DNA from 4 places in the Streptomyces sp. RLA123 genome. Region 1 is predicted to be linked to each of the others. Evidence: riboswitches for the same ligand, from Rfam matches in the RefSeq annotation. Region 1 holds a riboswitch; each other region holds the start of a gene.

Region 1 (7,219 bases):
TGGGCGCCGCGGGAGGCGAGGAGATCCTCCTGGCCTCCGACGCCGAGGGCGCCGACGCCGCGCTCGACAGCCTGGCGAAGCTCGTGTCCGAGGGCATGGAAGAACTTCCCGAGACCGTCTGACCCGGTCGCCCGACATGCCGGGCCGGGGCCGCGAAATACGACCGGATTTCGCGGCCCGGCTTTTTTCGGTCACCTGCCGAATTCGGCGCGGCTCACGATGGAACCGGGCGTGCGAAATGGGAGTGCGGCCTGTTCTCCCGTTGTATACGGCATCGCTGTTAAAAGTGATGGCTCGGTTTGTGTACGGCATGTTTCCGCTTCCTCACCGAAGGGGCGCACCGCGGCCCGCACGCTCCGGGCGGCGCAGCCGGTGCACCGCCGCGGCGCGCTCCACGTGGCCCGCCATCGCCGTGCGGGCGCGCTCGGCGTCCCCACGGGCGACGGCGTCCACGACGAATCCGTGCTCCTCCCAGGACTCCGCCGCGCGGCCCGGCGAGTCCACCGCGTACACCCAGGCGATCTTGTGCCGCAGCTGCGTCAGCAGCGCCACCAGCGTGGGGCTCCCCGAGGCCTGCGCCAGCGTCTCGTGGAACCACCCGTCCAGCGCCGGCAGATCGGACAACTGCCCCTGCGCCGAACGCTCCTGACCGAGGCGCACCAGGCCGTGCAACACCTTGACGTGTGCCTCCGTACGCCGCTGGGCCGCGCGCGCGGCGCCCAGCGGCTCCAGCAGGCCGCGGATCTCCAGGAGGTCTTCGGCCTCCTGGTGGGTGGGCTCGGCCACGGACGCGCCGGCGTGCCGGCGGGTGAGGACGAAGCCCTCGGACTCCAGGGTGCGCAGCGCCTCACGGACCGGGACCCGCGACACCCCGTAGCGCTTGGCGAGCTGCTCCTCGGTCAGCCGGCTGCCCGGTGCGAAGTGCCCACTGATGATGTCGTCGCGAATCGCCGCGCACACCGCCTGGGCGGAAATGCGGCGGCCCGCGCCGCCCGTCCCGTTCACATCCGGTCCCACATCGCCGGTTTCCTTCCCCTGCGTGCCGACGGCTGCCGCTGAATTCCCGCGCACCGCAGGTGCCGGCATTTCCGTGACGACTCTATTCCAGCACATGGCCGATTCCGGCGGCAGCCCGGAATTCATGGAGTCTTTTCGGACACACTTCCGCGCATACCGAAGGCCCCGGCCTTGGGGGAGCCGGGGCCTTCGGGTGGGGGGAGGGAGGTGGACCGGGAGGTCAGAAGAGGACGCCGTGGGAGCGCAGGTACGCCACCGGGTCGACGTCGGAGCCGTACGCCGGGGTGGTCCGGGCCTCGAAGTGCAGGTGCGGGCCGGTCACGTTGCCCGTGGCGCCCGACAGGCCGATCTGCGTGCCGGCGGCGACCGCCTGGCCGACCGAGACGCCGATCGAGGACAGGTGGCCGTACTGGGTGTACATGCCGTCCGCGTGACGGATCACGACGTTGTTGCCGTACGAACCGCCCCAGCCGGCCTCGACGACCGTACCGGCGCCGACGGCGTGCACCGACGTGCCGATGGCTGCCTGGAAGTCCACGCCCGTGTGGTAACCGGACGACCACAGGCTGCTGGTGGCGTGGTACGGGGTGCCGATGCCGCCGTGGACCGGCAGCCTCCAGGAGGTCAGGGACGTGCGGGCGCGGGAGCGCGAGGCGTGCGCCGCACCGTCGCGGGCGGTGGCCTTCGCCTCGGCGCGGGCCGTGGCGGCGGTCTTGGACTCCTTGACCCCCTTCGCCGCCTTGGCGGCCTCGGCCTTCTTGGCCGCCCGCTCCTTCATCACGTGCGCGACGTGTGCCGCGTGCTGCTTCGTGGCCTTCTTCGCCGCGGAGACCGCCGCCTTGTGCTGGGCGTCCGCCTGCTCGGCAAGGTGGGCCGCCAGGTCGCCGCTGACAGCGGCGCACTTGGCGAACGCGGAACGCTCGGCGTCCGCGGTGTGGGCGGAGGCGGAGGCGGAGGCGGTGAGCGTACCGGCGGTGACGGCGGTGAACGCGGCGGCGCAGGCGACGGTGGTGCGTATGGTGAACGCCATGGGCAGGCGGGGATCCTTTCCTTCCTTCTCGCCTACCGGGTTAGCTGACGGGTTCGGAGCAGGAAGGTCTCCTACGGGCGCCCCGGTGAGGGCGGGCCCGATTCACCCCAGGGGACGACTCATGTGGGTCCCCGGCTCCCCAGGCTCACGCCCGACGGGGACTCGGCGATCGTTGCTCCGGTGCCGCGGGGGGCGGCTGATTCCGCCGGACAACCCGAGGACGCTAACCGCGCCCCCGCGGCCGTTCCAAAAAAATCCGGCCTTTTGTGCGGGATGCCACACCGGGCACCAACCGGCCCCAACCGTGCCCCGCACGGCAAAGCCGCAGTTCCCGGCAGGATCCGGACGCCCCCGCCGCTGATGGACACCGACTCGATCAGCGCCCGCCCGGACCCGTGACCGGCGTCACCTCCCGGGCCCTCCAGAGGGGCACCGGGCGCTCGGCGCCCTGGGCAGGGTCCCCGCGTGACCACGGCACCAAGGGCAACGAAGCCCGCGGCCCGTGCCGCCGAAGATTTTTTGCGCGCCTTTCACGACCGGAGCCCCGGCCTTTAGTCGGCGGGGGTCCACAAGGCTCTCACCCGTGACGGGCGCACCAGCCACGCGGTGCCGGCCGAGCACGTCCCCGGCGCTCGCCGCGTCCTGGACCTGGGCTGCGCGGACGGCGCACTGCTGGAACTGTTCGCCGAGCGGGGGGGCCGAGGTCCTCGCCGGCATCGACCTGTCGGAGGGCGAGCCGGCCCTCGCCCCCCGGCGGCCCCCGCTGGCAGGCGCCGACCTTCCGCAGGGCCGAGCCCAAGAGCTGCCCTTCGCCGACGACTCCTTCGACGCCGTGGTGTCGCACATGGCGCTCATGCTGATGTCCGACCCCGACCAGGTCACCGCCGAGGCGGCGAGGGTGCTCGCCCCGGGCGGGACACTGGCCGTCGCCGTCGGCGGCGGGCCCGTCCCCGGCGAGGGAGTGGACCTCTTCCTGACGCTGGCCATGCCGTACTTCGAGGCGGCTCCGCCCGAGAGGCGCCTGCCCCGGCTCGGTGACCGCAGGACGCGCGGGGGCGAGCGGGGCTGGACGAGCTCCTGGGACCGCTCGGGTTCGCGCCGGTGTCCTGGCAGACCGTGGTCATCGGCATGGACGGCACGCCCTCGGAGGTCTGGTCCACCCTCACCTCGACGTACTACGACATGGAGGTCCTCGACGAGGAGCAGACCGCGGATCTCCGCGCCGGGTTCCTCGGCCGCGCGGCCGACCTGGCAGGGTCCGACGGGCGGCTCCCGTGCGGCATGCGGATCAACATGGCCGCCACGCGGCTGGAGCGCTGAGCCCGGACGCGACGCGGCCCCGGGCGCCGAGGGGCGTCCGGGGCCGCGGTGCGGGCGGGTGGCGTCAGGCGCCCGTGACGACCGTCACGGGTCCGATGCCGAGGTCGCGGACCGGGTCGGCGATCGCGGCGGCGTCACCGACCAGCACGACCACGAGCCGGTCCAGCGGGAACGCGGCGACGGCCGCGGCCGTGGCCTCGACCGTGCCGGTGGCCGCCAGGCGCTCGTACAGCCGCGCCTGGAAGTCGTCGGGCAGCGACTGCTCGACCTGGTCGGCGAAGGTGCCGGCGACGGCCGAGGCCGTCTCGTAGCGCAGTGGCGCGACACCCACGAGGTTCTGGACGGCGACGTCCCGCTCCTCGTCGGTGAGCCCCTCCGCCGCCAGGGTGCGCAGCACCTGCCAGGTGTCGGCCAGCGCCGGCGCGGTGACGTCGGTCGCCACGGAGCCGCTGATGCCGAGCAGGGAGATGCCGGTGCCCTCCGGAGTGGAGAGCAGGACCTGGCCGAAGGCGCGGACGCCGTAGGTGTAGCCCTTCTCCTCCCGCAGCACGCGGTCGAGGCGCGAGGTCAGCGTGCCGCCGAGGCAGTACGTGCCGAGCACCTGGGCCGGCCAGACCGGGTCGTGGCGGTCCGAGCCCGTGCGCCCGATGAGCACCTGGGTCTGGACGGAGCCGGGCCGGTCGACGACGATCACGCGGGCGGTGTCGTCCGCGGTGATCGCGGGCAGCGGGCGGCGCTCGGCGGGCTTGCCGCTCCACTCCCCCAGGGTGCTGCCGAGCAGCGCGTCCAGGTCGATCCCCGTGAGGTCGCCGACCACGACCGCGGTCGCGGTGGACGGCCGTACGTGCGTGTCGTAGAAGGCGCGGACGGCCGGCGCGTCGATCCGGGCGACGGTCTCCTCGGAACCCTGGCGCGGCCGGGAGCACCGCAGTTCGGCGGGGAAGAGCTCCTTGGACAGCGCCATGGCGGCGCGCCGCGCGGGGTTGGCGAGCTCGTGCGGGATCTCGTCGAGGCGGTTGCCCACCAGGCGCTCGATCTCGCTCTCCGGGAACGCCGGGGCGCGTAGCGCGTCGGCGATCAGGCCGAGGGCCTTGTCGAGGCGCGAGGCGGGGACCTCGAGCGAGACCCGGACGCCGGGGTGGTCGGCGTGCGCGTCGAGAGTGGCGCCGCAGCGCTCCATCTCGGCCGCGAACTCCTCGGCGGTGAGCTTGTCGGTGCCCTCGGACAGGGCGCGCGCCATGATCGTGGCAACGCCGTCCAGGCCCTCGGGCTCGGCGTCGAGCGGCGCTGCGAGCAGCACCTCGACGGCGACGACCTTCTGGCCGGGGCGGTGGCTGCGCAGCACGGTCAGCCCGTTGGGCAGCCGGGACCGGTCAGGGGCCGGGAAGTCCCAGGGCTTGGGCTCCCCGGGCTGGGGCTGCGGGTGGAACGTCATGGTGCTGTGGACGTCGGTCACTGGTCCGCGCCCTCCTCGTCCTCGTCGGTGTCCTCGCCGGAAGCCGCCGCGGAGCCCGTGGGCTCGTAGACGAGCACGGCGCGGTTGTCGGGCCGCAGTGTGGCCGCGGCGATGTCACGCACCTCGTCCGCGGTGACCTCCAGGACCCGCTTGACCGCGCTCAGCGCCAGCTGCGGGCTGCCGAACAGCACGCTGTAGCGGCACAGTTCGTCCGCACGGCCGCCGACCGTGGCCAGCCGGTCCAGCCATTCGCGCTCCAGCTGGGCCTGGGCCCGTTCCATCTCCTCGGGCGTCGGGCCCTCTTCGGCGAAGCGGGCCAGCTCCTCGTCGACGGCGGCCTCGATGTCGGGCACCTCGACACCGCTGGACGTCTTCACGTCCAGCCAGCCCAGCGACGGCGCGCCGGACAGCCGCAGCAGACCGAAGCCGGCCGCGACCGCGCTGCGGTCCCGGCGGACCAGCCGGTTGTGCAGCCGGGAGGACTCACCGCCGCCGAGGATCGTCAGCGCCAGGTCGGCGGCGTCGGACTCGCGGGTGCCGTCCTTCGGCAGCCGGTAGGCGGCCATGAGGGCACGGGAGGGAACGTCCTCCTCGACGACCTCGCGGAGTTGTCCGCCGATCACTCCAGGGAGTGAACCGTCACGCGGCGCCGGCTTGCCGTCGTGGGCCTCGATGGTGCCGAAGTACTTCTCGACCCAGGCGAGCGTCCGCTCCGGGTCAATGTCGCCGACCACCGCGAGGACGGCGTTGTTCGGGGCGTAGTACGTACGGAAGAAGGCGCGCGCGTCCTCCAGGGAGGCGGCGTCCAGGTCGGCCATCGAGCCGATGGGCGTGTGGTGGTACGGGTGCCCGTCCGGGTACGCCATGGCGGTCAGCCGCTCGAACGCTGTGCCGTAGGGCACATTGTCGTACCGCTGACGGCGCTCGTTCTTCACCACGTCGCGCTGGTTGTCCAGGCTCTCCTCGTCCAGCGCGGACAGCAGGCTGCCCATGCGGTCGGCCTCGAGCCACAGGGCCAGCTCCAACTGGTGGGCCGGCATGGTCTCGAAGTAGTTGGTCCGCTCGAAGCTCGTGGTGCCGTTGAGCGAGCCGCCGGCGGCCTGGACCAGTTCGAAGTGTCCGTTGCCCTTGACGTTCGCCGATCCCTGGAACATCAAGTGCTCGAAGAGGTGGGCGAGTCCGGTACGGCCCTTCACCTCGTGACGGGAACCGACGTCGTACCAGAGGCAGACCGCGGCGACCGGGGTGAGGTGGTCCTCGGAAAGCACCACACGCAGGCCGTTGGCCAGGCGGTGCTCGGTCGCGGTGAGGCCGCCGGATTCTGCCTCCGGCGTGGCCGTGTGACCCATGGGCAAGCTGTCCTTCCCGTCGCGTACTCGTTGTTTCGTGCCTAGACCTGCCACTCTAGGCAGCGGACAAACAGCCTGCGAAGTTCCCGTCACCGGCGCGCAGGGGCCGGGGGGTGGTCGGGGCTGTCGGTGGGGCGGTCCACAATGGTCCGCGTCAGTCACGTGTCCACACCCGATGAGGTCCAGCCGAAGGAGCAGCGCCCTGATGGCCCGCCGCACCACGAAGACCCCGCCGCCGCCGGACGATTTCGAGGAGCGGATCCTCGACATCGACGTCGTCGACGAGATGCAGGGGTCCTTCCTCGAGTACGCCTACTCGGTCATCTACTCGCGCGCGCTCCCCGACGCCCGCGACGGGCTCAAGCCGGTGCACCGACGGATCGTGTACCAGATGAACGAGATGGGGCTGCGTCCCGAACGCGGCTTCGTGAAGTGCGCCCGCGTCGTCGGCGAGGTCATGGGCAAGCTCCACCCGCACGGCGACGCCTCGATCTACGACGCGCTGGTGCGCATGGCGCAGCCGTTCTCGATGCGGGTGCCGCTGGTCGACGGCCACGGCAACTTCGGATCGCTCGGCAACGACGACCCGCCGGCCGCCATGCGGTACACCGAGTGCCGCACGACCCCGGCCGCGATGCTGATGGTCGAGTCGATCGACGAGGACACCGTCGACTTCGCGCCGAACTACGACGGCCAGGAGCAGGAGCCCGTCGCCCTGCCCGCCGCGTATCCGAACCTGCTGGTCAACGGCGCCTCGGGCATCGCGGTCGGCATGGCGACCAACATGCCTCCGCACAACCTGGGCGAGGTCATCTCCGCCGCCCGCCACCTGATCCGCTACCCGAACGCGGACCTCGAGACGCTGATGCGCCACGTGCCGGGCCCCGACCTGCCGACCGGCGGCCGCATCGTCGGCATGGACGGCATCCGGGACGCGTACGAGAGCGGGCGCGGCACCTTCAAGATCCGCGCGACGGTCACGGTCGAGGACGTCACCGCCCGCCGCAAGGGCCTGATCGTCACCGAGCTGCCGTTCACGGTCGGCCC
Region 2 (7,219 bases), 1.1 Mb from region 1:
ACCAGCAACTGGCCGGCGTGAACCGGGACGTCGACGATTTCGCCTCGCGCGCCAGCCGCACCCAGGAGCGCCTCGACATCAAGGAGCGCCAGGCCTCGGAGCGGAAGAGGAAGGCGGAGGAGGCGGCCCGCAAGGAGGCGCTGCGCCCCAAGTTCCTGCTCCCGGTGTCCGAGCACGGCCTGAGCGCCTACTTCGGCCAGGCGGGCGTCAACTGGATGTCGGTCCACACGGGCATCGACTTCCCGGTCAGCTACGGCACCCCCGTGATGGCCGCGACCGACGGCACCGTCCGCACGCAGTGGAACAGCAGCTACGGCAACATGGCCATAGTGACCGCGCCGGACGGCACGGAGACCTGGTACTGCCATCTGAGCAGCACCAAGATCCGCTGGGGCAGCGTCAAGGCCGGCGAGGTCATCGCCTATTCCGGCAATTCCGGCAACTCCACCGGACCGCACCTGCACTTCGAGGTGCGCCCCGCCGGAGGCTCGGCAGTCGACCCGCTGCCGTGGCTGCTCGCGCACGGTCTCGACCCGCGCTGACCCACGGGCCCCACCGGGCCCCCGAGCCCCTCCCGGCAACCCGTGCGGCTCCCTCGCCGGAAGCCGCACCCGGCGACAAGCCCGCTAGAGCTTCTCCACCGGCGCGTAGCGCAGCAGCAGCACCTTCGGCCGCTCGTCGCCGAAGTCGATGGTGGCTTTGGCCTTCTCACCGCTGCCGTCGACCGAGACGACCGTGCCCAGCCCGAACGTGTCGTGGTTGACCCGGTCCCCCACCACCAGCGCGACGACCGGCCGGTCCTGGGTGCGCCGGGTGGCGAAGCCGGACGGGCCGTTCTTGGACGAGGACCGTGACAGCATCGAGGCCGCCGCGGACACCGAGGCGGACGGTGCCGGGGAGGACCCCGTACGCCGCCATTCGATGAGCGACTCCGGGATCTCCTCCAGGAAGCGGGAGGGCGGGTTGTACGACGGCTGGCCCCACGCGCTGCGCATGCTCGCCCGCGTGACGTACAGCCGCTGCCGCGCCCGCGTGATGCCGACGTAGGCGAGCCGGCGCTCCTCCTCCAGCTCCTTGGTCTGGCCGAGCGCGCGCATGTGCGGGAAGACCCCGTCCTCCATGCCGGTCAGGAAGACCACGGGGAACTCCAGGCCCTTGGCGGTGTGGAGGGTCATCAGCGTTATGACGCCACCGCCCTCCTCGTCGTCCGGGATCTGGTCGGAGTCGGCGACCAGCGCGACGCGTTCCAGGAACTCGGCGAGCGTACCGGGCTCCTCCTCGGTGCGCTCCTGCTCGAACTCCAGGGCCACCGCCGCGAGTTCCTGGAGGTTCTCGACGCGGGTCTCGTCCTGCGGGTCGGTGGAGGCCTGGAGTTCGGCCAGGTAGCCCGTGCGCTCCAGCACCGCCTCCAGGACGGTGGCGGGGCCGGCGCCGGAGTCGACGACCGTGCGGAGTTCCTCCAGCAGCTCGTTGAAGCGCTTGACGGCGTTGACCGAGCGGGCGGCCATGCCGAAGGCCTCGTCGACCCGGCGCAGCGCCGCCGGGAAGGAGATCCGCTCGCGCGAGGCCAGGGCGTCGACCATGGCCTCGGCGCGCTCGCCGATGCCGCGCTTGGGCACGTTGAGGATGCGGCGCAGCGGGACGGTGTCCTCGGGGTTGGCGAGTACGCGCAGATAGGCCAGGACGTCCCGGACCTCCTTGCGCTCGTAGAAGCGGACTCCGCCGACGACCTTGTACGGCAGGCCGACGCGGATGAAGACCTCTTCGAAGACACGGGACTGCGCGTTGGTCCGGTAGAAGACGGCGACCTCGCCGGGACGGGCGTCGCCTGCGTCGGTGAGCCGGTCGATCTCGTCGGCGATGAACTGCGCCTCGTCGTGCTCCTGGTCGGCGACGTAGCCGGTGATGACCGGGCCCTGGCCGGCCTCCGTCCACAGGTTCTTCGGGCGGCGGGAGGCGTTGCGCTCGATGACGGCGTTGGCGGCGGTCAGGATGTTCTGTGTGGAGCGGTAGTTCTGCTCCAGCAGGATCGTGCGCGCCTGCGGGTAGTCCTCCTCGAACTGGAGGATGTTGCGGATGGTGGCACCGCGGAAGGCGTAGATGCTCTGGTCGGCGTCACCGACCACGCACAGCTCCGCCGGCCCTTCGCCGCCCTGCTCCGCGTCCCCGGTCCCGACCAGCTCGCGCACCAGGGTGTACTGGGCGTGGTTGGTGTCCTGGTACTCGTCGACCAGGACGTGCCGGAAGCGGCGCCGGTAGTGCTCGGCGACATCCGGGAAGACCTGGAGCAGGTTGACCGTGGTCATGATGATGTCGTCGAAGTCGAGCGCGTTGGCCTCGCGCAGCCGCGACTGGTACATCGCGTAGGCCTCGGCGAGCTTCTTCTCGAAGGGGTTCTCGGCCTGGTCGGCGAAGGTCTCCTCGTCGATGAGCTCGTTCTTGAGGTTGGAGACCTTGGCGCTGAAGGACTTCGGGGGGAACTGCTTGGGGTCCAGGTCCAGGTCGCGGCAGACCAGCGCCATCAGGCGCTTGGAGTCGGCCGCGTCGTAGATCGAGAAGCTGGAGGTGAAGCCGAGCTTCTTGGACTCCCGGCGCAGGATGCGGACGCAGGCGCTGTGGAAGGTGGAGACCCACATCACATGGGCCCGCGGGCCGACGAGTTGCTCGACGCGGTCCTTCATCTCGCCGGCGGCCTTGTTGGTGAAGGTGATCGCCAGGATCTGGCCGGGGTGCACCTTGCGGGCGCCCAGCAGGTGGGCGATGCGGTGGGTGAGCACCCGGGTCTTGCCGGAGCCGGCGCCCGCGACGATGAGCAGCGGGGAGCCGGTGTGCTCGACGGCGGCGCGCTGCTGCTCGTTGAGCCCCTCCAGCAGGGCGGCGGGGTCGACGGCCGGGCGCGGCGCGCCGTCCCGGTAGTACGTGTCCCGGTCGGCGGGCGCGTCGAAGCGCCCCTCGAAGAGGTCGTGCGGAACCGCCTCGGCCTCCTCCTCGAGGGGCGGCGGCGGGTGCTCCTCCCTCGGTTCGAAGCCGGCCAGGAAGCTGTCGTCAAAGAGGCTGCTCATCGCTTCCCGAGTCTAAGCGGTGGGACCGACAGCGGTGCGCCGCTTCCGGGAGCCCGGTGGTCGCGGGTTCCGCGCACGCAGCCCCGCGGCAGTGCCGCCCGAGAGCCTCCGCGGGCCCACCGGAGTGGCCCACCGGAGGGCCGGGCAACGGCCCGGCTGCGTAAAGGTCACGAAATGATTGCGGACAATTCGAACACCAGCCTTCCCAGGAGCCACCCCAGTTGACTAGCGTGCCCCCTCAGGCGGTCCGCACCGAACGGCGGCGACCGAGCCGTCACGGCCGCCTCCGCTGAGTCCGGCGACCGCCGGAGCCGGGGACCCACCACTTTGGGGTGAATCGGTCCGTACGGGCACACGCACACGTGCCCGGACGACCGTAGGGCGGCCTTCCGAAGCCCGAACCCGACAGCTAACCCGGTAGGCGGTCCACGGAAGGAGCCGTCCGACTTGGCGACGCACCGCAAGCCGCGCCCCCGCATGCTCACGGTCCCCGGCCCGCGCACGGCCGTGGGGCTGACGACCGCCGCACTGGCGACCGTCACCCTCTTCGGAGAGAGCGCCAGCGCGGCGCCCGCCTCCCCCGACAAGCCGTCCATCACCGAGGTCAAGGCCAGGGTGGACTCGCTCTACCACCAGGCCGAGGCGGCCACGGAGCGCTACAACGGCGCCAAGGAGCAGACCGACAAGCAGCGGACGCACGCGGACGAGCTGCTCGACCAGGTCGCCCGCAAGACGCAGACGCTCAACGACGCCCGCCGCACGATCGGCGAGTACGCCACGGCCCAGTACCGCGGCGGCGGCCTGGACGGCACGACGTCCTTCCTGCTCACCTCCGACCCGCAGCAGTTCCTGGACCAGGCGCACCTGGTGGAGCGCCTGTCCGACCGCCAGGAGCACGCGATGGAGGCCTTCCGTACGCAGCAGGAGGCGACCACGCAGAAGCGCACGGAGGCGGTCCGGAGTCTGCAGAAGCTCAGCGAGGCGCAGTCGACGCTGGCCACGGAGAAGAAGGCGGTCAAGGAGAAGCTCGCCGCCGCGCAGCAGTTGCTCAACACCCTGACCGCCCAGGAGAAGGCGCGGCTGGCCGCCCTGGAGAAGAAGAAGCAGGAGGAGGCCGAGGCCGCGGCCAAGGCGATCGCCGCGAAGGAGAAGGAGGCGCAGCAGACGGCCGCGGACACGTCGGTCACCGGCGGAGGTTCCACCACGTCCACGGTGGCATCGGGCACCTACGCCGCCAAGGCCGACAAGGCGATCGCCTTCGCCCACGCCCAGATCGGCAAGCCCTATGTGTACGGCGCCACGGGCCCCAACTCCTTCGACTGCTCGGGCCTGACCCAGGGTGCCTGGGCCGCCGCGGGCGTCTCCATCCCCCGTACCACCTACGACCAGGTCGACTTCGGCTCCCGCGTCACCGCGGACCAGCTGCAACCCGGCGACCTGGTCTTCTTCTACTCGGACGTGACCCACGTCGGCCTCTACATCGGCGGCGGCAAGATGATCCACGCGCCTCACACGGGCACCGTGGTGAAGATCGCCCCGATCACCGAGATGCCGATCTACGGCTACGCCCGGATGGCCTGAGTCCCGCGCCTCCCCGCAAAGGGACTCAGGTCCAGAGCACCGCGATGAAGATGTTGGCGGTGGTCAGCGCACCCATGGTGCCGAAGGCCGCCGCCGACCACCTTCTCCTCGTCGCGCTTGACGTGGACCAGGCCGAGGACCACCACCAGCACGGCCGGCTTCACGCCGATCTTGACGTTGTTCACCGGCTGGTCGTCGGCCTGGTTGAGGCCGACCAGCAGCGCGCCGGTGACCAGCATGGTGAGAGCGCCGTGCAGCATGCCCGGCACGAAGCGCGCCTCGCCGCGGCCCATGGCCTTCATCTGGGTGAGGAAGCCGCCGAGCAGGGCGGCGATGCCGATGATGTGCAGGCCGACGACGAGGCTGATGAGTACGTCCATGGCTCACGACCCCAGCCACGCCCATATCAGCACCAGGCACCGAGGTGGGCTCCTTCCGGCACATCGGTCACGGCTGGACCGCAAGCGACCAGGTCACCCGTCGAACAGCGGTCATCGCGTGACAGGTAGCGGCCGAATCGGACCAGTCCCGCACACTCCCCCGCCGCCCGGCGGCGCACAGGTTTAGCGTCCTGCCCCAGGTGGCCGATCCCCACTGCCGGCGGGACTCGTCGTCGGCATCGGCCACCCCCGCCGAAGGTCCGGCGGCGGCGCGGCTCCCCGTCCGTCCGCCGCCGGACCGCGGGCAGCAAGTCCGGCAGCTCGGAAGGAGTGACGGCGCGTGGCGTCGCACAGAAAGCCCAAGGAGCGCACCCTCACCGGCTCCACCGTGCGCACGGCCGCCACGCTCGCCATCGCGGGAGCGGCCTCGGTGACGGTGTTCGGTGAGACCGGGCACGCCGAACCCCGGCTGACCACCTCCGAGGCCAAGGCCCGTGTCGACCGGCTCTACGAGGAGGCCGAGCAGGCCACCGAGCGGTACAACGGCGCGAAGGAGAAGGCCGACACGGTCCAGCACCGGATCGATGACCTCCAGAACGAGCTCGCCCGCAGGACCGAGCGCCTCAACCGCACCCGCGACGGCCTGGGGTCGATCGCCACCGCCCAGTACCGCACCGGCGGCGTCGATCCGGCCATGCAGCTCGCCCTGGCCTCCTCGCCCGACCAGTACCTGGAACGGGCCGGGCTGCTGGACCGCATGAGCAGCCGTCAGAACGCCGCGCTGCACGCCCTCGGCACCCAGAAGCGCGAGGTCGAGCAGTTGCGCGCCGAGGCCGGCACCGAACTCACCGAGCTGCGCCGGTCCCGCGCCGAACTCGCCCGCCACAAGAGCACCGTGCAGGAACGCCTGGCCACCGCCCAGCGCCTGCTGGACGGGCTGACCGCGGGCCAGCGCGCCGCCGTCCTGGCGGACGGGGGCCAGGGCACGGCCCGCTCCGGCGATCGGGCCGGCCGCGCGGTCTCCGCGGGCTCACGGGCGGCCCTGGCGCCCGCGGTGGCCCCCAACGCCCGCGCCGCCCGGGCCGTGTCCTTCGCGTACGACTCCCTCGGCCTGCCCTACGTCTGGGGCGCCACCGGCCCGTCCTCGTACGACTGCTCGGGCTTCACACAGGCCGCCTGGCGGTCCGCCGGGGTGGAGCTGCCACGCACGACCTACACCCAGATCAATGCCGGCAGCCGCATCTCCCGCGCCGAACTGGAGCCCGGTGACCTGGTGTTCTTCTACTCGGGGATCAGCCACGTCGGCCTGTACATCGGCAACGGCATGATGATCCACGCCCCGCGCACCGGCGATGTGGTGAAGATCGCCCCCGTCGACCAGATGCCCTTCGCGGGGGCCGCCCGTCCCGCGTGAGCCCCCGCCGCCCGGACCCGGCCGTCAGACCAGCCGGCGGGCGGTGGCCCAGCGGGTGAGTTCGTGGCGGTTGGAGAGCTGGAGCTTGCGCAGCACCGCCGAGACGTGCGACTCGACCGTCTTGACGGAGATGTAGAGCTGCTTGGCCACCTCCTTGTAGGCGTAGCCGCGGGCGATCAGCCGCAGCACCTCGCGCTCGCGCTGGGTGAGCCGGTCCAGGTCCTCGTCGACCGGCGGGGCGTCGGTGGAGGCGAAGGCGTCCAGGACGAAGCCGGCCAGGCGAGGTGAGAAGACCGCGTCCCCGTCGGCGACCCGGAAGACCGAATTGACCAGGTCGGGACCGGTGATGGTCTTGGTGACATAGCCGCGGGCACCGCCGCGGATCACGCCGATGACGTCCTCGGCGGCGTCGGAGACCGACAACGCCAGGAACCGCACCGGGTGTTCGGCGGCCGCGCTCAGCCCCGCGCAGCGCTTGAGCACCTCGACCCCGCCGCCGCCGGGCAGGTGGACGTCGAGCAGTACGACGTCGGGCCGGGTCGCGGTGATGACCGCGACCGCCTGGTCGACGTCGGCGGCCTCGCCGACCACGTCCACGCCGGTCCGCTCGGTCTCGCCGATCTCGGCCTGGACCCCGGTGCGGAACATCCGGTGGTCGTCGACGAGGACGACCCTCACACGCCGATCGCTGCTCATGACGGCCTCCCTGGTCCCGAGTCCTGCTGCCGCTCCATCTCCAGCTCCACTTCCGTCCCCCCACCCGGCGCGGGGCGCAGCCGCGC
Region 3 (7,219 bases), 2.1 Mb from region 1:
CTCGGTCTCGCCCGGCCGGATCGACCCCACGAGCACGGCGTGGAGCAGCAGCCGCAAGCCGCTGGTCGGCGAGTTCGAGTTCAACGACAAGCAGGTCATCGTCGTCGCGAACCACTTCAACTCCAAGGGCGGCGACGAGCCCCTGCACGGCAAGAACCAGCAGCCCAACCGCTCCTCCGAGGCTCAGCGCAAGCAGCAGGCCACCGAGGTCAACTCGTTCGTGAAGTCGCTGCTGGACGTCGACAAGAACGCGCGCGTCGTGGTCCTCGGCGACCTCAACGACTACGAGTTCTCCGACGCCCTGTCCACGCTGACCTCGGGCGGTGTGCTGAACGACCTGCTCACCACCCTCCCGGCCGAGCAGCGCTACACCTACGTGTACGAGGGCAACTCCCAGTCCCTCGACCACATCCTGCTCAGCCCCGACCTGCGGCGCTTCGACTACGACGTCGTGCACATCAACGCCGAGTTCGCCGACCAGGCCAGCGACCACGACCCGCAGATCGTCCGGATGCGCCTGAGCGGCGCCCAGGCCGACGACTGACGGTCGCGTCATCACGCGGAAGGGGGCGGTGCCGGCGGGCACCGCCCCCTTCCGCGTGTCAGCGGTGGTCGCGCTCGTGGTGCGGGACGCCGTTGCGGAGTGCCTCGTCGCCGGTCCAGGTGGCCAGCAGCTGAAGCGCGGCCTCGGAGGACGAGCCGGGCTCCGCGGTGTGGATGCACATGGCCTGGTCGGCGTCGGCGGGGAAGACGACGTTCTCGTAGGCGAGCGTCAGGTCGCCCACGACCGGGTGGTGGTAGTGCTGCACGCCATGGGTCCGCTCCCGGACCCCCTGGTCGGCCCACCAGTCGCGGAACTCGGTGCTCTTTATGGTCAGTTCGCCGACCAGCTCGGTCAGTCCCGGGTCGTCGGGGTACCGCGCGGCCTGCGCCCGCAGGGCGCCGACGAGTTCCGCGGCGTAGGCCGCCCACTGCCGGTACAGGTCCCGCGCGGCCCCGTCGAGGAACAGGAAGCGCGCCAGGTTGCGGTCCCGGTGCGGGAGCGCGTCGAAGTCGGTGATCAGCGCGCGGGCGAGCCGGTTGGAGGCCAGTACGTCACCGTGCCGTCCCAGCACCAGGGCCGGCGAGCGGCCCTCCAGCAGGTCGAGCACGCGGTGCACCTCGGGACGGACCCGCTGCGGCCGGTGCGGCGGGCGGCGGGCGGCGCGGCGCGGCCGCGCCAGCTCGAAGAGGTTCGCCCGTTCGCCCGCGTCCAGGCGCAGGGCCCGGGCCACGGCGTCCAGCACCGCGTCGGAGACATTCTGGTGCCGGCCCTGCTCCAAACGGGTGTAGTAGTCGGTGCTCACGCCGGCGAGCCGCGCCAGCTCCTCGCGCCGCAGCCCCGGCACCCTGCGCGCCGTGCCGCTGACCGCCACCCCCGCGTCCTGAGGGCTCAGCCGCGCCCTGCGGGTCCGCAGGAACTCCCTGAGCTCGGCGTTGTGCTCCATGTCCTCCAGTATGGGCGGCCGGTCATACCCGCGCCCGGCCCCGCGTCCCCGCCCAGGTCGCGGGCTCGCGGGGGCGGCGGGCAGGACGGCGCGACACCCCCGGGAGGGGTCTAGGCGCCTTCCTCCAGGTGGCGGAGGCGTTCCTGGAAGTGGTCGAGGCGGGCGCGCAGGGCCGCGGCCTCGGCGGCGAGCTCCTGGCGCAGCGGAGGAGTGCCGGCGGGCTGCGGGGCCTCGCCGGTGACGTTGACGCCGGGGCCGGCGAGGCGGCCGAAGTCCGCCGGGTGCAGTACCCGCAGGCCCGCCGTGCAGACGTGGCAGCCGGCCTGGAGCGCCCGCCAGCCCGGCAGGCCCGTACCATCGCGCACGAAGACCCGCGCCGGGCGGCCGCAGCGGCAGGCCGCCATGCGGACGGTGCGCACCCGCTGCCGGGCATAGCGCATGCCGCGTTCGTAGCGGGTGTACGCGCCCAGCACGCTGACCTGGAGGATCACCGCGTCGCCGCAGTCCGTGGCGCAGGTGAGCGCCTGCGCCTCGGCGGCCGTGTGCAGGCAGTAGAAGCCGCAGTCGCAGCCCCGGGCCGGGCTGGGGTGCCGCCTCCCGTAGCCGCACCGGGCATCGTCCAGGACGTCGTACACGATGCGCCCGCCGAGGGAGACGCCCCGGAAGCCGACGCGCGTACCGTCCGCGGAGAGCATCGGGAACGCCAGCTTCCAGCCTGTCGGCGGCACTGCCGGCCGCTCCTCCGGCAAGCGGCGTCCGTACCTCACCGGACCGCGGCCTCGGCGCTCTCGGGCTCCTGCGTCGCCGTGACGTCCGTCGCCGGGGCCGTCCGGGCCGTCACGGCCGTCGCGACGTCGATCTCCTTCGCGACACCGGGCTGCTCGTCGCCGGTCTCCTCCGCGTAGCCCTTGGCCAGTGCCTTGCCCAGCTTCATGCGAGCCTCCAAGATCGGGCGAATCCGCCGTACTCGGGCATGATGACGCACCCGCGCGGCCGTCGCACAGGGGGCGTGGAGGCCCCGGGCGCCCGGGACCCGGCTCCGGCCGAGCCTCCCGAGCCGTCCCGTGAGGGCGGGCGGCGGCTGGGGCAACGATGCGGCCGTGCCGCTGTGGATGACGGCACATCAGCGTCCGTTGAGTCCTCAGGGTCCGCCGCGGCGACCGGAATTGCCCTGCTTTCAGAGGGGTTTCCATGTCATCGTGCGGCAAGCACGCGGCGTCGGGTGGTGTCAATGGTGACGAGCGTCACGGCCCCCGTCGTGGGGCACGTGGGGCCCCGGGGGGTCGCGGTGCCGAAACCTTCACCGCCGTCGCCGGCCGCCCGGCCCCTCCATGGCGTGCGCCGCGCTCCGCCGGGAGCCCGTACGGCGGCCCCCGCCGAGCCTCTTCTGCTCGCCGCCAGTGGCGTGAAGTGCACCGCAGTCCCTCGCCGGGCGGTGGTGCGGACCTTGCCGCGCGTTGTCTCGGCGCCCGCCGGGAACGGGTGTTGGGCGGCCGGGGTCCGGGGTGACCTTCACTCCTCGTGAGCAGAGCGCTCCCTTCCGCATAACGACTGATGCACACTCACATCTCTCGTTGGTCACGGCAGTCACAGCGGAATGCGACGATCTGCCCGGTAAATCCCCATAGATTCCCGGTGTGAACTCGCCGAAGCGGCTTGGAATTGGGTGCCGCCTCTATTAACGTTCGATAACGCAGCGCGGTCACCCGTCGCCCGCCAGGGCGGCGCCGTGCGCTTGCCGAATCCCGTCCGCGGGAACCGGGGAACCACTTCCTGGGGTGAATCGGGGGCCGTCACGGCCCTCGTAGGAGACCTTCCTGCTCCGAACCCGTCAGCTAACCCGGTAGGCGAGAAGGAAGGAAAGGAGCGCGCCCGCGTGGCGTCGAACGAGCCTGCCCTGATACCCGGACAACTACGACAAGAGGCCGGGTACACCAACCCCGAGTGGGACACCGCAGAGTGGAACATGGCCGCCGGGTGGAATCCCCCGGCCGCCGAGCAGGCTCCGCCGAAGAAGAACGCGATAGACGGCTGGGACACCGCGGAGTGGAACTTCGCCGCGGGCTGGGTCGAGGAAGCACTCGCCGCGGCTCCCGCGCCGGTCACCGGACCCGTAGCGCCGTTCACGCCCGTCGCTCCCGTGCCCGAGCCGCGCAGCGCGGTCGAGTCCGCGGCCTTCGTCGACGAGGCGTTCGGCACCCATGAAGCCGACGCGGCCCACGACGCGGCCACCCCGGACGCGTACGCCGCGCAGCCCCTGTCCCCGTTCGGCGAGCCGGAGCCGGCCACCGAACCGTGGAACCCCACCGAGGAGTCCACCGCGCCCGTCCGCGGCCGGCACCGGGTGGCCAAGCAGCGCACGCTGGGCCGCGGTTCGGCGGTCTTCGGCGTCGCGGCAGTGGCCGTACTCGGCGTCGGCGGTGTCGCGACCGCCGAGGGCAAGAGCCCGCTCCCCGTCTCCCTCCCCAACCTGCCCGAGGTGTCCAAGGTCCCCGGGATCGGCACCCTGCTGGACGACGAGCCCGTTGCCAAGCCCGTTGCCGAGGCCCTGACCCCGAAGGCCGGCGAGGCGCTGCGCGCCCGGATCCTCGACCAGGCCCAGCAGCAGCGGAACGCCGCCGACACGGCCGCGCGAACCGCCGCGCAGCGGGAGGCCGCCGACAAGGCGGCCAAGGCCGCCGCCGCGCAGCAGGTACGCGTGGAGGCCGCGGCCAAGAAGCAGGCAGCCGAGGCCGCCGCGAAGAAGGCCGAGGCCGCCCGGCTGGCCGAGCTCGCCAAGAGCTACACCCTGCCGCTGACCTCGTACACGCTCACCGCGAGCTTCGGGCAGTCCAGCTCCCTGTGGGCCAACACCCACACCGGCCAGGACTTCGCCGCCCCGACCGGCACCCCGGCCAAGGCCATCCACGGCGGCACCGTCACCGAGGCCGGCTGGGCGGGTTCGTACGGCTACCGCATCATCCTGACCCTCGACGACGGCACCGAGCTCTGGTACTGCCACCTCTCCTCGATGCTGGTCACCTCGGGCAAGGTCTCCACCGGCGACACCATCGGCCGCGTCGGCGCGACCGGCAATGTCACCGGCCCGCACCTGCACATCGAGGTCCGCCCCGGCGGCGGCGACCCGATCGACCCGATGCCGTGGCTGCGCAGCATGGGCATGAAGCCCTGATCCGACGCGACGCTAGCGTCGTACGCACGGACCCCGGCGGCCTGGTGACACCCCCGACACCAGGCCGCCGGCCCGTTTGTGAGCCCGTGACCTACGGGACGAGGAAGTTGTAGAGCTCCGAGACCCGGGGCGGGCCGCTCGGTTCCGGGAACCCGGACTCCTTGGCCGCCGGCATCATGATCACGAGATAGGCCTCCAGCGCCTCGGCCGAATGCCACACGTTCACGATCCGCAGACCGTCGTTGGTGATCACTGCGGCGTGGGCCAGCAGCCCGGCGGGGGGATGTTCGGGGCCGAATCCGGCGCGGTGATTGGCCTCCTCGTACTGCAGGGCCGTCACGCCCGGGAACTCGACCTCCGCCAGGACCGTCATGGGAACCTCCCGTTTCCCTCTACGCCCAATTTCCCCCGGCTGCGGAGCGCCCGCAACGGGAGATGGCCGCGCGCCCGGGGGACGCGCGGCGCCACGGCCGGGGCCGGGAGAGGCGCTACAGCGCCTCCATCCGTACGTCCGCCGAGTCGCAGGCCACCGTCTCGTCCGCGTAGACCTCGCACACCGGCCGCCCGTCGGGCGTCATGGTGTGCTCGACCTCCCACAGGCTGAGCTCCTCGCCGCCGGCGAGGAGGAACGCGTGCTCGTACAGCGTCCAGCCCACCACGCGGCCGGTCCCGATACGGGTGTGCCGGCCGGTGACGTACGCGATGTCGTGACCGACCGCGGAGCCGAGCCGCGCCCGCAGCTCATCGCAGGGAGCGTCGCTGTTCTCGGCGCGCCGCAGCACCCGCCAGGCGTGCTCCGCGGAGTCCTCCCGCTCGTACTGCCTCGGGCCGGGCACCGGCTCCGCCCCGAACCGCGGCAGCCGGGCCAGCCACTCCGCGGCCTCCGCTTCCAGCTCCTGCGGCGCGGGCTCGCCGAAACGCAGGTCGATCACGTGCTGCGCGGCGATCAGCACCTCGGGGTCGGCGTACACCTCGTACAGCGGGTCGTCGCCGGGGCCGGTGTTGTGCTCGATCTCCCACAGCACCTGGGTGCCGCCGTCGGCGAGCAGGAACGTGTGGCGCAGCGTGCGCCGGCTCAGCCGCCGCGGCGGCCCTTTGCGCTGGCGGAAGGACGCCAGCTCCGTGCAGCCCATCAGCGCGGTCTCCAGCCGCTCGAGCACGACGTCGTCGATCTCGAACGCGTTCTGTGCCCGCGTCAGCACCACCTCGACGTCCGCCGGACCTGCCCCACCTGGTCGCGCGTTCCCCATGCGGTCCTCCTGCTTACGGCATTCCCCGCGCACCATTGCTGCGCACACAGCGTAGTGGTCCGTGAGCACTCCGCGTCGGGGGTACGGGAAAAATGGTGCACCCCCACCCGTAGGAGGCGCGTAAACGGGATGGCTCCCCTCCCGTACCCCTCGATGCCACTATGCGCCCATGCGCGCGCTCTTCGTAGGCCTCTGCACACTTGACGTCATCACGCGGGTCGACCACGTCCCCGCACCCAACGAGAAGCTGACCGCCTCGGCCCAGCTCATCGCGGCCGGCGGGCCCGCCACCAACGCCGCGGCGACCTTCGCGCACCTCGGGGGCGAGGCCGTCCTGCTCACCGCCTTCGGCGGGCATCCGCTGTCCGCGGCGATCGACGAGGACCTCGCGGCGCTCGGCGTCGCCGTCCTCAATCTGACCGCGGACTCCCCGGTGCCGCCGGCCGTCTCCACGATCCTGGTCACCGCGTCCACGGGCGACCGGGCCGTCGCCTCCATGAACGCCACCGCGCCGCCTGGAACGTCCCCGCCGTCACCCCCGGGCGATCTCCAGGCGCTCGTCGCCTCCGCCGACCTCGCCCTGGTCGACGCCCACCATCCGGCCCTGGCCCTCCCGGCGGTCCGGTACGGCCGCGCCGAGGGCATCCCCACCCTGCTCGACGCCGGCAGCTGGCGCCCGGGCACGGCGTCCCTGCTCCCCTACATCGACATCGCCGTCTGCTCCGCGGACTTCCGCCCGCCGGGCACGTCGTCCCCCGCCGACGTCCTGGCCTTCCTCCGCGGCGCCGGCGTCCGCTGGCCGATCATCACCCGCGGCCCTCTCCCCGTCCTGTGGCAGGACGGCGAAGTCCCCGTCCCCGCCCTCACCACCGTCGCCGACACCCTGGGCGCCGGCGACATCTTCCACGGCGCCCTCGCCCACGCCCTCCTCGCCCACGTCCCCACCCGCCTCACCCCCGCCCTCCTCACCACGATCCTCCGCTCCGCGGCAGAAACCGCGTCCCGCTCCTGCGCCTCTTTCGGCACACGAGCCTGGATGCAGGCATAAGACCGGGCGGCCGGGCCGTCCTGCCTACGACCTGCCGCTGCGCCGCCCCGCGAATCCCACGAAGATCGCCGCCGCCACCCCCAGGACCGCCCATCCCACGGCGGTCTCCGACAGCGACGTCTGCGTGTGCTTCGGCAGCAGCGACAGCCCGCCCAGCACGACGAACATCGCGCACACGTAGCTGCCTCCCGCCGCCAGCAGCCACCGCATCAACCGTCCCTGCCGCGTGTTCGACGACTTGTCGCTCATGGGGATTCCGCCT
Region 4 (7,219 bases), 1.2 Mb from region 1:
AGGTCGACCGGGTCCGCCGGGTGCTGCTGCATGCCGCGCGTGAAGGAGCGGTCCAGCTTCAACGCGGTGATCGGCAGCCGGCGCAGCGACGCCAGGTTGGAGTAGCCGGTGCCGAAGTCGTCCAGCGCGATGGCCATGCCGAGGTCGGCGAACTCCCGGAGCGGGCGCAGCAGTTCCTCGTCGGCGCCGATGAAGGCGCTCTCGGTGACCTCCAGGCACAGGGCGGCCGGCTCCAGCCCCGCGTCCTTGATGACGGCGAGGGTCTCCGGGACCAGTCCGTGATGGCCGAGCTGCGCCGGGGACAGGTTGACGTTGATGCGCAGCGGGTGGCCGTCGCTGCGCGGGAACTGCCAGTCACGGGCCTGCCACGCGGCCTGCTGGAGCACCCAGTGACCGAGCGGCACGATCAGCCCGGTGCTCTCCGCCAGCGCGATGAACCGGTCGGGACCGAGCACCCCGTGCACCGGGTGGCACCAGCGCACCAGGGCCTCGGCACCGCGCACGCTGCCGTCGGCGAGCCGGACCAGGGGCTGGTACTCGATGAAGAACTCGCCGCGTTCCAGGGCGATGGGCAGCTGGTTGGTGAGCCCGTGCCGGGTGATGGCGCGGGCGTCGGAGTCGGGATCGGCGAGCTCGAAGCGGTTCCCGCCGGCGGCCTTGGCGCGGTACATGGTGATGTCGGCGCTGCGCAGCACCTCGGCCGGGCCGATGCTGCCGGCCTGGCCCTCCACAATGCCGATGCTGCACCGCACGGACAGTTCGCGGTCGTCGATCCGGACGGGGTCGGAGAGCGCGGCGAGGATGAGGCCGGCGAGGCCGGTGACGTCCGTACGGCTCGCCGGGTTGACGACGAGCGCGGCGAACTCGTCACCGCCGATCCGGGCGACGAGCTGGTCGGCCGAGGTGACGCAGGCCTTCAGCCGCTCGGCGACGGCCACCAGCAGCCGGTCGCCGACCGCGTGGCCGAGGCTGTCGTTGACGTCCTTGAAGCCGTCGAGGTCCAGGTAGCAGACCCCGACGCGGGAGCCCTCGGGGCCGCCGAGCACCTGCTCGAGGCGTTCGAAGAACAGGTTCCGGTTGGCCAGCCCGGTGAGCGCGTCGTGCGTGGCCTCGTACCGCAGCCGCTCGCTGAGCAGGCGCTCCTCGGTGATGTCCTCCATCAGCGCCAGCATGTACTGCGGGACGTCCGCGTGGTCGCGGAGCAGGGAGACCGTCAGATTGGTCCACAGGGCGGTGCCGTCGGGGCGGTAGTACGCCTTCTCCACGCTGTAGCGGTCGCGTTCGCCCCGGTTGAGCTGGCGCTGCATCTCCCAGACCTCGGGGGCGTCCTCCGGGTGCACCCAGTCGTAGACGTTCCTGCTGAGGATGCGGCGCTCCAGGCCGCCGAACATGGCGGTGAGGGCGTCGTTGACGTCGAGGATCCGGCCCTCCATGTCGGCGATGCCGATACCTATGGAGGCACCCTGGAAGATGGCTCGGAACCGCACCTCGCTCTCGTGCAGGGCCTGTTCGACGGCGGTGCGGGCGGCGAGCGCGGCCCGGGACAGGGCCTCCTGCTCGGTCCTGGTCCGTTCCCGCAGCGCGCCCGCGTACCCGTAGGCGATCCAGTGCTGGAGCCGGCCGGAGCGGGTACGGCCCTCGTCCGTCGGCAGGGCCGGGTCCAGCGGGGAGTACAGCAGCAGGTAGGCGTCCACGACGCCGAGGATGCGGGGCAGCGCCTCGGGGTCGGTGCAGTGCGCGGCCACCAGCGCTGAGCCGATCTCCGCGCCGGCGCGCGGGTCGAAGGGCTGGGCGTGCAGGGCCGCCTCCAGCCGCGCGGCGAGCGGGAGCAGGTACTCCTCGAACTCGCCGCGGGTCATGGAGGTGGCGGTGGCCGGGTAGATCGCCCGGCTCCAGATGATCGCGAAGCGCCGCAGGCTGTCGGCGGGCTCCGGTTCGGGGTCGGGGTCGCATTCCGTGGTCACGGTCACGCCTTGCGGCCGACGCCCGCGAACCCGCTGAAGACGACCGGATCGAGTTCGTCGTCGTCCGAGCCGTCCGGGCGCCACAGCGGCGGCGAGACCAGGCCCGGTTCGACGAGTTCGAACCCGTCGAAGAACGCCTCCACCGCGTCCCGCGAGCGCATGATCAGCGGTGAACTGGCACGGCGGTAGACGTTCTCCACCCGCTCGCCCTCCTCGGGCCGGCGCGGGCCGCCTTCCACGGAGGCATGGGTGAGAACGAGCAGGCTGCCCGGGGCGAGCGCGTCGCGCAGTTCGGCGACGGCCTTGGCGGGGTCGTCGGCGTCCTCGATGAAGTGCAGGACGGCGACCAGCAGCAGGGCCACCGGGCGGTCGAGGTCCAGCAGCCGGCCGGTCTCCTCGCTGTCCAGGATGTCGCGCGGGGAGCGCAGGTCGGCGGCGACGATCACGGCGTTCTCGTGGCCGTCCAGCACCGCGCGGCTGTGGGCGACCGCGACCGGGTCGTGGTCGACATACACCACGCGGGAGGCGGGGTTCGCGGCTTGGGCGACCTCGTGGACGTTGCCGAAGGTGGGGATGCCGGAACCGATGTCGAGGAACTGGGTGATGCCCTCGTCCACCGCGAAGCGCACGGCCCTGCGCATCAGGGCCCGGTTGGCCTGCATGATCTTGGGCAGGCCCGGGAAGGCCTCGATCGCCCGCCGCCCGGCCTCCCGGTCGACCTCGAAGTTGTGCGAGCCGCCCAGGTAGTAGTCGTAGATGCGGGACACGCTCGGCACGGACAGGTCGATGCCGTGGGGGGCCCAGGCGGGACGCTCCATCAACGACTCCAGCTCGTCGGGATCAGGGCACCCGTCCGTGTGGACGGCCGCGTGGCTCAGAGGCTACTGATCGTTCGATCGAGAGAAACCAGAAATGGAAATATTCGATCCGTTTTCGGTCACTCGCCAACGGCAAGTGCCCTGCCCCCGCGGCGCGGGAAACAGGGCACTTGTCACCGCCGGATGACGGGCAGTCAGATCGCTCAGACGCTGACGCCGTGCGCGCGGAGGTAGGCGAGCGGGTCGACGTCGGAACCGAACGACGCGGTGGTGCGCACCTCGAAGTGCAGGTGCGGGCCGGTGACATTGCCCGTGGCGCCCGACAGGCCCAGCTGCTGGCCCTCGGAGACGGTCTGGCCGGCCGAGACCGACAGCGAGGACATGTGGGCGTACTGCGAGTACTTGCCGTCGGCGTGCTTGATGACGACCTGGTTGCCGTACGAGCCGCCCCAGCCGGCGGAGACCACGGTGCCGGACGCGATCGACTTCACCTTGGTGCCGGTGGAGGCGATGAAGTCGACACCGGTGTGGTAGCCCTTCGACCACATGGAACCGGACTGGTGGTAGGGGGTGCCCAGCGTGACGTGGTCCAGCGGGGCCGTGTAGCCGGAGGCGGACGAGGAGGCGGGCTTCGCCGGCGCGGGGGTGCTCTCGGCGGGCTTGTCCGGGAGGGCGACCTTGACCTCGCCGCTCAGCGCCAGGACCTGGCCCGGGCGGATCAGGTTGGGGTCGGCGCCGATGACGGACCTGTTGGCGGCGTACAACTCGTGCCAGCCGCCGGTCACGTCCTGGGCGTCCGCGATCGAGGAGAGGGTGTCGCCGCCGACGACCTTGTAGCTGTCGCCGGTGGCCGGCTTGGAGGCGGAGTCGGCGGGCTTGCCGGCCCCGGTGTCCTTCACGGGGGTGGCGGGCTTGGGGGTGGTGGTGCCGGCGACGCTCTCGGGGGTGGCCGAGGTGTCGGCCATCGCCTTGGTCAGACCGGCCTTGGGGCCGCACACCGGCCAGGCCTGCGGGCCCTGGACGGCCAGGACCTTCTCGGCGACGGCGATCTGCTCGGACTTGGTGGCGAGGTCCGCACGCGCGGCGTACTTGGTGCCGCCGAATCCGGCCCAGGTGCTCTGGGTGAACTGGAGGCCGCCGTAGAAACCGTTACCGGTGTTGATGGACCAGTTGTTGGTGCTTTCGCAGCTGGCGACCTTGTCCCAGACGCTCACCGGGGCGGCGTGGGCACCGGTGGCGCCGACGACCGGAAGGGCGATCGCGGCACTCGTGGTGCCGGCGAATGCGCCGATGCGGACGAAACGGTTGGTCCGCTGACGACGGTGCTTTCCCTTTGCGGGCATGAGGAATTCCTCTCCGACGCCTACGAGGTGAGCTGTCGGGTTCGGGCTGGAGCTGCCCGGCCGCGTTGAGGCATGCCAACCAAAGGCACGTCGCTGCGACTTCACCCCAAGCCGTTCCGTGACACGGAACGGCACCTACCTGGGTCCCCCGCTCCTGCCGTGCGGTCTTGTCATCCGGTTTACGAGTGGCGGCAGGATTAGGCGTTCCACTCGGAAGAATTCCCGCGGGCATCCGGCCTGCGGGACTTGGAAGCTAAACGACGCCATCGCGCCCCGGCAAGGTCCGAAATCACAGCAATCGCCGACCGGCAAGTCGATCAATAAATTCTGTGACGTTACGTGAGAGGCGTCCGCTCTGCGTAGGCGAAATAATGACCCCGGGCAAACGGCCGTACACGGGTGGTGAATATGGGGAACTTAAATCGACGTTGGGTTGCCGAAACCTGCCGCAGCGTGTTCGCCGCGTGACACCCATCACGTGCCTATTGCCTACGCATGCACTGTGGATGCATATGTCCGCTTACGACCTTTGATGCCGGATAAGGCATGACATGGGGCGTCCCAACCCGCCTTCCACGACGGCTTCATGGAGCCCGCACACGTCGTCGTGTCCAGTGGGGCAACCGATGACCGGCACCCGTCGATTCCCGACGGCGTCGCCGCCCTCCGGTAACGCGGACGGGAGCACCGCTGCACCGTCGAGGCGACCGAGGACCCGGCGGCGCTCACCGCGGGCCTGACCGGCGGCGCGGCCGCGGTCTTCCTGCCGACCCGCGGCGAGGTGCTCGACGCGCGGGGGCACCGAGTACGGCCGGGTCTGGTAAGGGGACTGCCCGGGGGCGCGCTCCACCCGGCACTCGGACATGCAGCCGGGCGTGCTGCGCGTGAAGGAGGGCGACCCCCTCGCCCCGCGCACCCCACCCCCTCCACGCCCGGCCACACCCGAAGCCTGCGCCGACCCCGCGTGACGGCGGTATCTGCCGGGCGCCGTGACCTGGGCCACGGGCAGCGCGCGGGACGGCCGGGAACCCGGGTGACACGGCAGAACCGCCAGGGGTAGCCTCCCAATCCCGAACATTTTCTTACATCGCCACACCGACCGGGAGCCCCCGCGTGCCCTACCTCGCCGCCGAAGACCGCTATGCCTCGATGCAGTACCGCCGCACCGGCCGCAGCGGGGTCCTGCTCCCCGCCGTCTCCTTGGGCCTGTGGCACAACTTCGGCGACACCTCGCCGCTGGAGACCCAGCGCGCGGTCCTGCGCCGCGCCGTGGACCGCGGGGTCGTCCACCTCGACCTCGCCAACAACTACGGGCCGCCCGCCGGCTCGGCCGAGGCCAACTTCGGCACCCTCTTCGCCCAGGACCTGCGCCCGTACCGCGACGAGCTGTTCATCGCCAGCAAGGCCGGCTACGACATGTGGCCCGGCCCGTACGGCGAGTGGGGCAGCCGCAAGTACATGCTGGCCTCGCTGGACCAGTCGCTCGGCCGCATGGGCCTGGACTACGTCGACGTCTTCTACTCCCACCGCTTCGACCCGGACACGCCCCTGGAGGAGACCATGGGCGCCCTGGACACCGCGGTCCGCCAGGGCAAGGCGCTGTACGCCGGCATCTCCAACTACCCCGCGGACGCCCACCGCCGGGCCACCGAGATCCTCCGCGAACTCGGCACCCCGCTGCTGATCCACCAGGCGGCCTACAGCCTCCTGCAGCGCGGCCCCGAGGCGGGCGTCCTCGACGCCGTCGGCGAGACGGAGACCGCCCTCATCGCCTACTCGCCGCTCGCCCAGGGCCAGCTGACCGACCGTTACCTCGACGGTGTCCCCGCGGACTCCCGCATGGCCCTCGGCCACTTCCTCAAGCGCGACACCCTCACCGACGAGAAGCTCACCCTGCTCCACGCCCTGAACAAGATCGCCGGGGAACGCGGCCAGACCCTCGCGCAGCTTGCCCTCACCTGGGTCCTGCGCGACCCGCGCGTGGTCTCGGTCCTCATCGGCGCGAGCAGCGTGGCGCAGCTCGACCAGAACCTCGCCGCACTCGACGCCGCGCCCCTCAGCGAGGCCGAACTCACCGAGATCGACCGCCTGTCGGCGCAGGGCGGCGTCGAGATCCCGTAGTCCCGCCAGGGCGTCGCCGCCCAGGGGTCCCGTCCGTCAGGACCCCTGGAGGCGGCCCTCCAGCGCGGCCCGCACGCCGGGCCACTCGCCCCGGAGGACGGAGTAGTAGGCGCTGTCGCGGACGGTGCCGTCCGTCGCACGGACGTGGGCACGGCGGATGCCCTCGAAGCGCCCGCCGACGCGCTCGATCGCGGCGCGCGAGCGAGCGTTGCGGGCATCGGTCTTCAGGGTGACGCGCAGCACGCCCCAGGTCTCGAAGGCGTGGGTGAGCAGCAGGAGCTTGGCCTCGGTGTTGCACGGTGTGCGCTGGGCGGAGGCGGACAGCCAGGTGCTGCCGATCTCCGCGACCGTGGGCACGCCGTCCGGGCGCGGTGCGGCGCGGCCGGCGGGCCAGGCCGGGGTGGCGGTCCAGTAGTCGAGGTCCAGGAAGCGCGTCGAGCCGATCAGCGTGCCGCGCGCGGTGCCGACCACGGCGAACGGGAGTGCGGCGCCGGTGGCCTGGTCCGCCAGGGCGTCCCGGACGTACCGCAGCATGGCGGGCAGCTCGTCCGGCACCAAGGTGAATCCGTAGCTGTCGCGGGACTCCTGGGCGGCGCGCAGCAACCCGTCCGCGTGGTCCGCGGTCAGCGGCTCCAGGCGGACGTGTCGGCCCTGCAAGGTCACGGTTTCCGGCATGCCCCGGATGCTATGCGCACCGCCGCGCGGCTGGTCAACTGCGTGTCCCGCGCGGGGCGCGGTCGGGAGTGGTGACCGGGGATGTGAAAATGTCGGCATGAGCAACAACGACGTGTACTTCGACATCACGATCGACGGCGAGCCCGCCGGACGGATCGTCTTCACCCTCTTCGACGACGTGGTGCCCAAGACCGCGCGGAACTTCCGCGAGCTCGCCACCGGCGAGAACGGCTTCGGCTACGAGGGCTCGCACTTCCACCGCGTGATCCCGGACTTCATGCTCCAGGGCGGTGACTTC

What was found. Region 1 has a riboswitch for cyclic di-AMP ahead of RV983_RS10360 (M23 family metallopeptidase). Riboswitches for the same ligand answer to the same signal wherever they lie in the genome.
Region 2: it holds a riboswitch for cyclic di-AMP, as region 1 does, so the genes downstream of both, RV983_RS15220 (C40 family peptidase) here and RV983_RS10360 (M23 family metallopeptidase) in region 1, are expected to answer to the same signal.
Region 3: it holds a riboswitch for cyclic di-AMP, as region 1 does, so the genes downstream of both, RV983_RS20080 (M23 family metallopeptidase) here and RV983_RS10360 (M23 family metallopeptidase) in region 1, are expected to answer to the same signal.
Region 4: it holds a riboswitch for cyclic di-AMP, as region 1 does, so the genes downstream of both, RV983_RS04915 (transglycosylase family protein) here and RV983_RS10360 (M23 family metallopeptidase) in region 1, are expected to answer to the same signal.

What each region holds. Positions count from the first base shown of each region.
Region 1 is NZ_JBWDOR010000003.1:2,304,169-2,311,387, forward strand. Features, by position in the region: gene RV983_RS10350 (HPr family phosphocarrier protein) at 1-122, shown strand, start outside; gene RV983_RS10355 (GntR family transcriptional regulator) at 325-1,017, opposite strand; gene RV983_RS10360 (M23 family metallopeptidase) at 1,238-2,047, opposite strand; cyclic di-AMP (ydaO/yuaA leader) riboswitch at 2,063-2,225, opposite strand; partial or broken gene RV983_RS10365 (class I SAM-dependent methyltransferase) at 2,631-2,918, shown strand; gene RV983_RS10370 (hypothetical protein) at 3,149-3,367, shown strand; gene RV983_RS10375 (M16 family metallopeptidase) at 3,432-4,802, opposite strand; gene RV983_RS10380 (M16 family metallopeptidase) at 4,820-6,172, opposite strand; gene RV983_RS10385 (DNA gyrase/topoisomerase IV subunit A) at 6,378-7,219, shown strand, end outside.
Region 2 is NZ_JBWDOR010000003.1:3,377,486-3,384,704, forward strand. Features, by position in the region: gene RV983_RS15210 (M23 family metallopeptidase) at 1-542, shown strand, start outside; gene pcrA (DNA helicase PcrA) at 627-3,062, opposite strand; cyclic di-AMP (ydaO/yuaA leader) riboswitch at 3,340-3,501, shown strand; gene RV983_RS15220 (C40 family peptidase) at 3,510-4,643, shown strand; partial or broken gene RV983_RS15225 (hypothetical protein) at 4,669-5,023, opposite strand; gene RV983_RS15230 (C40 family peptidase) at 5,364-6,437, shown strand; gene RV983_RS15235 (LuxR C-terminal-related transcriptional regulator) at 6,462-7,133, opposite strand; gene RV983_RS15240 (PspC domain-containing protein) at 7,130-7,219, opposite strand, start outside.
Region 3 is NZ_JBWDOR010000003.1:4,404,399-4,411,617, forward strand. Features, by position in the region: gene RV983_RS20060 (endonuclease/exonuclease/phosphatase family protein) at 1-544, shown strand, start outside; gene RV983_RS20065 (helix-turn-helix domain-containing protein) at 603-1,487, opposite strand; gene RV983_RS20070 (hypothetical protein) at 1,598-2,215, opposite strand; gene RV983_RS20075 (hypothetical protein) at 2,251-2,421, opposite strand; cyclic di-AMP (ydaO/yuaA leader) riboswitch at 3,214-3,352, shown strand; gene RV983_RS20080 (M23 family metallopeptidase) at 3,364-4,659, shown strand; gene RV983_RS20085 (hypothetical protein) at 4,751-5,032, opposite strand; gene RV983_RS20090 (DUF6227 family protein) at 5,148-5,909, opposite strand; gene RV983_RS20095 (PfkB family carbohydrate kinase) at 6,079-6,957, shown strand; gene RV983_RS20100 (hypothetical protein) at 6,982-7,206, opposite strand.
Region 4 is NZ_JBWDOR010000003.1:1,063,774-1,070,992, forward strand. Features, by position in the region: gene RV983_RS04905 (putative bifunctional diguanylate cyclase/phosphodiesterase) at 1-1,970, opposite strand, end outside; gene RV983_RS04910 (SAM-dependent methyltransferase) at 1,967-2,782, opposite strand; gene RV983_RS04915 (transglycosylase family protein) at 2,986-4,125, opposite strand; cyclic di-AMP (ydaO/yuaA leader) riboswitch at 4,130-4,329, opposite strand; gene RV983_RS04920 (aldo/keto reductase) at 5,239-6,246, shown strand; gene RV983_RS04925 (GNAT family N-acetyltransferase) at 6,283-6,921, opposite strand; gene RV983_RS04930 (peptidylprolyl isomerase) at 7,019-7,219, shown strand, end outside.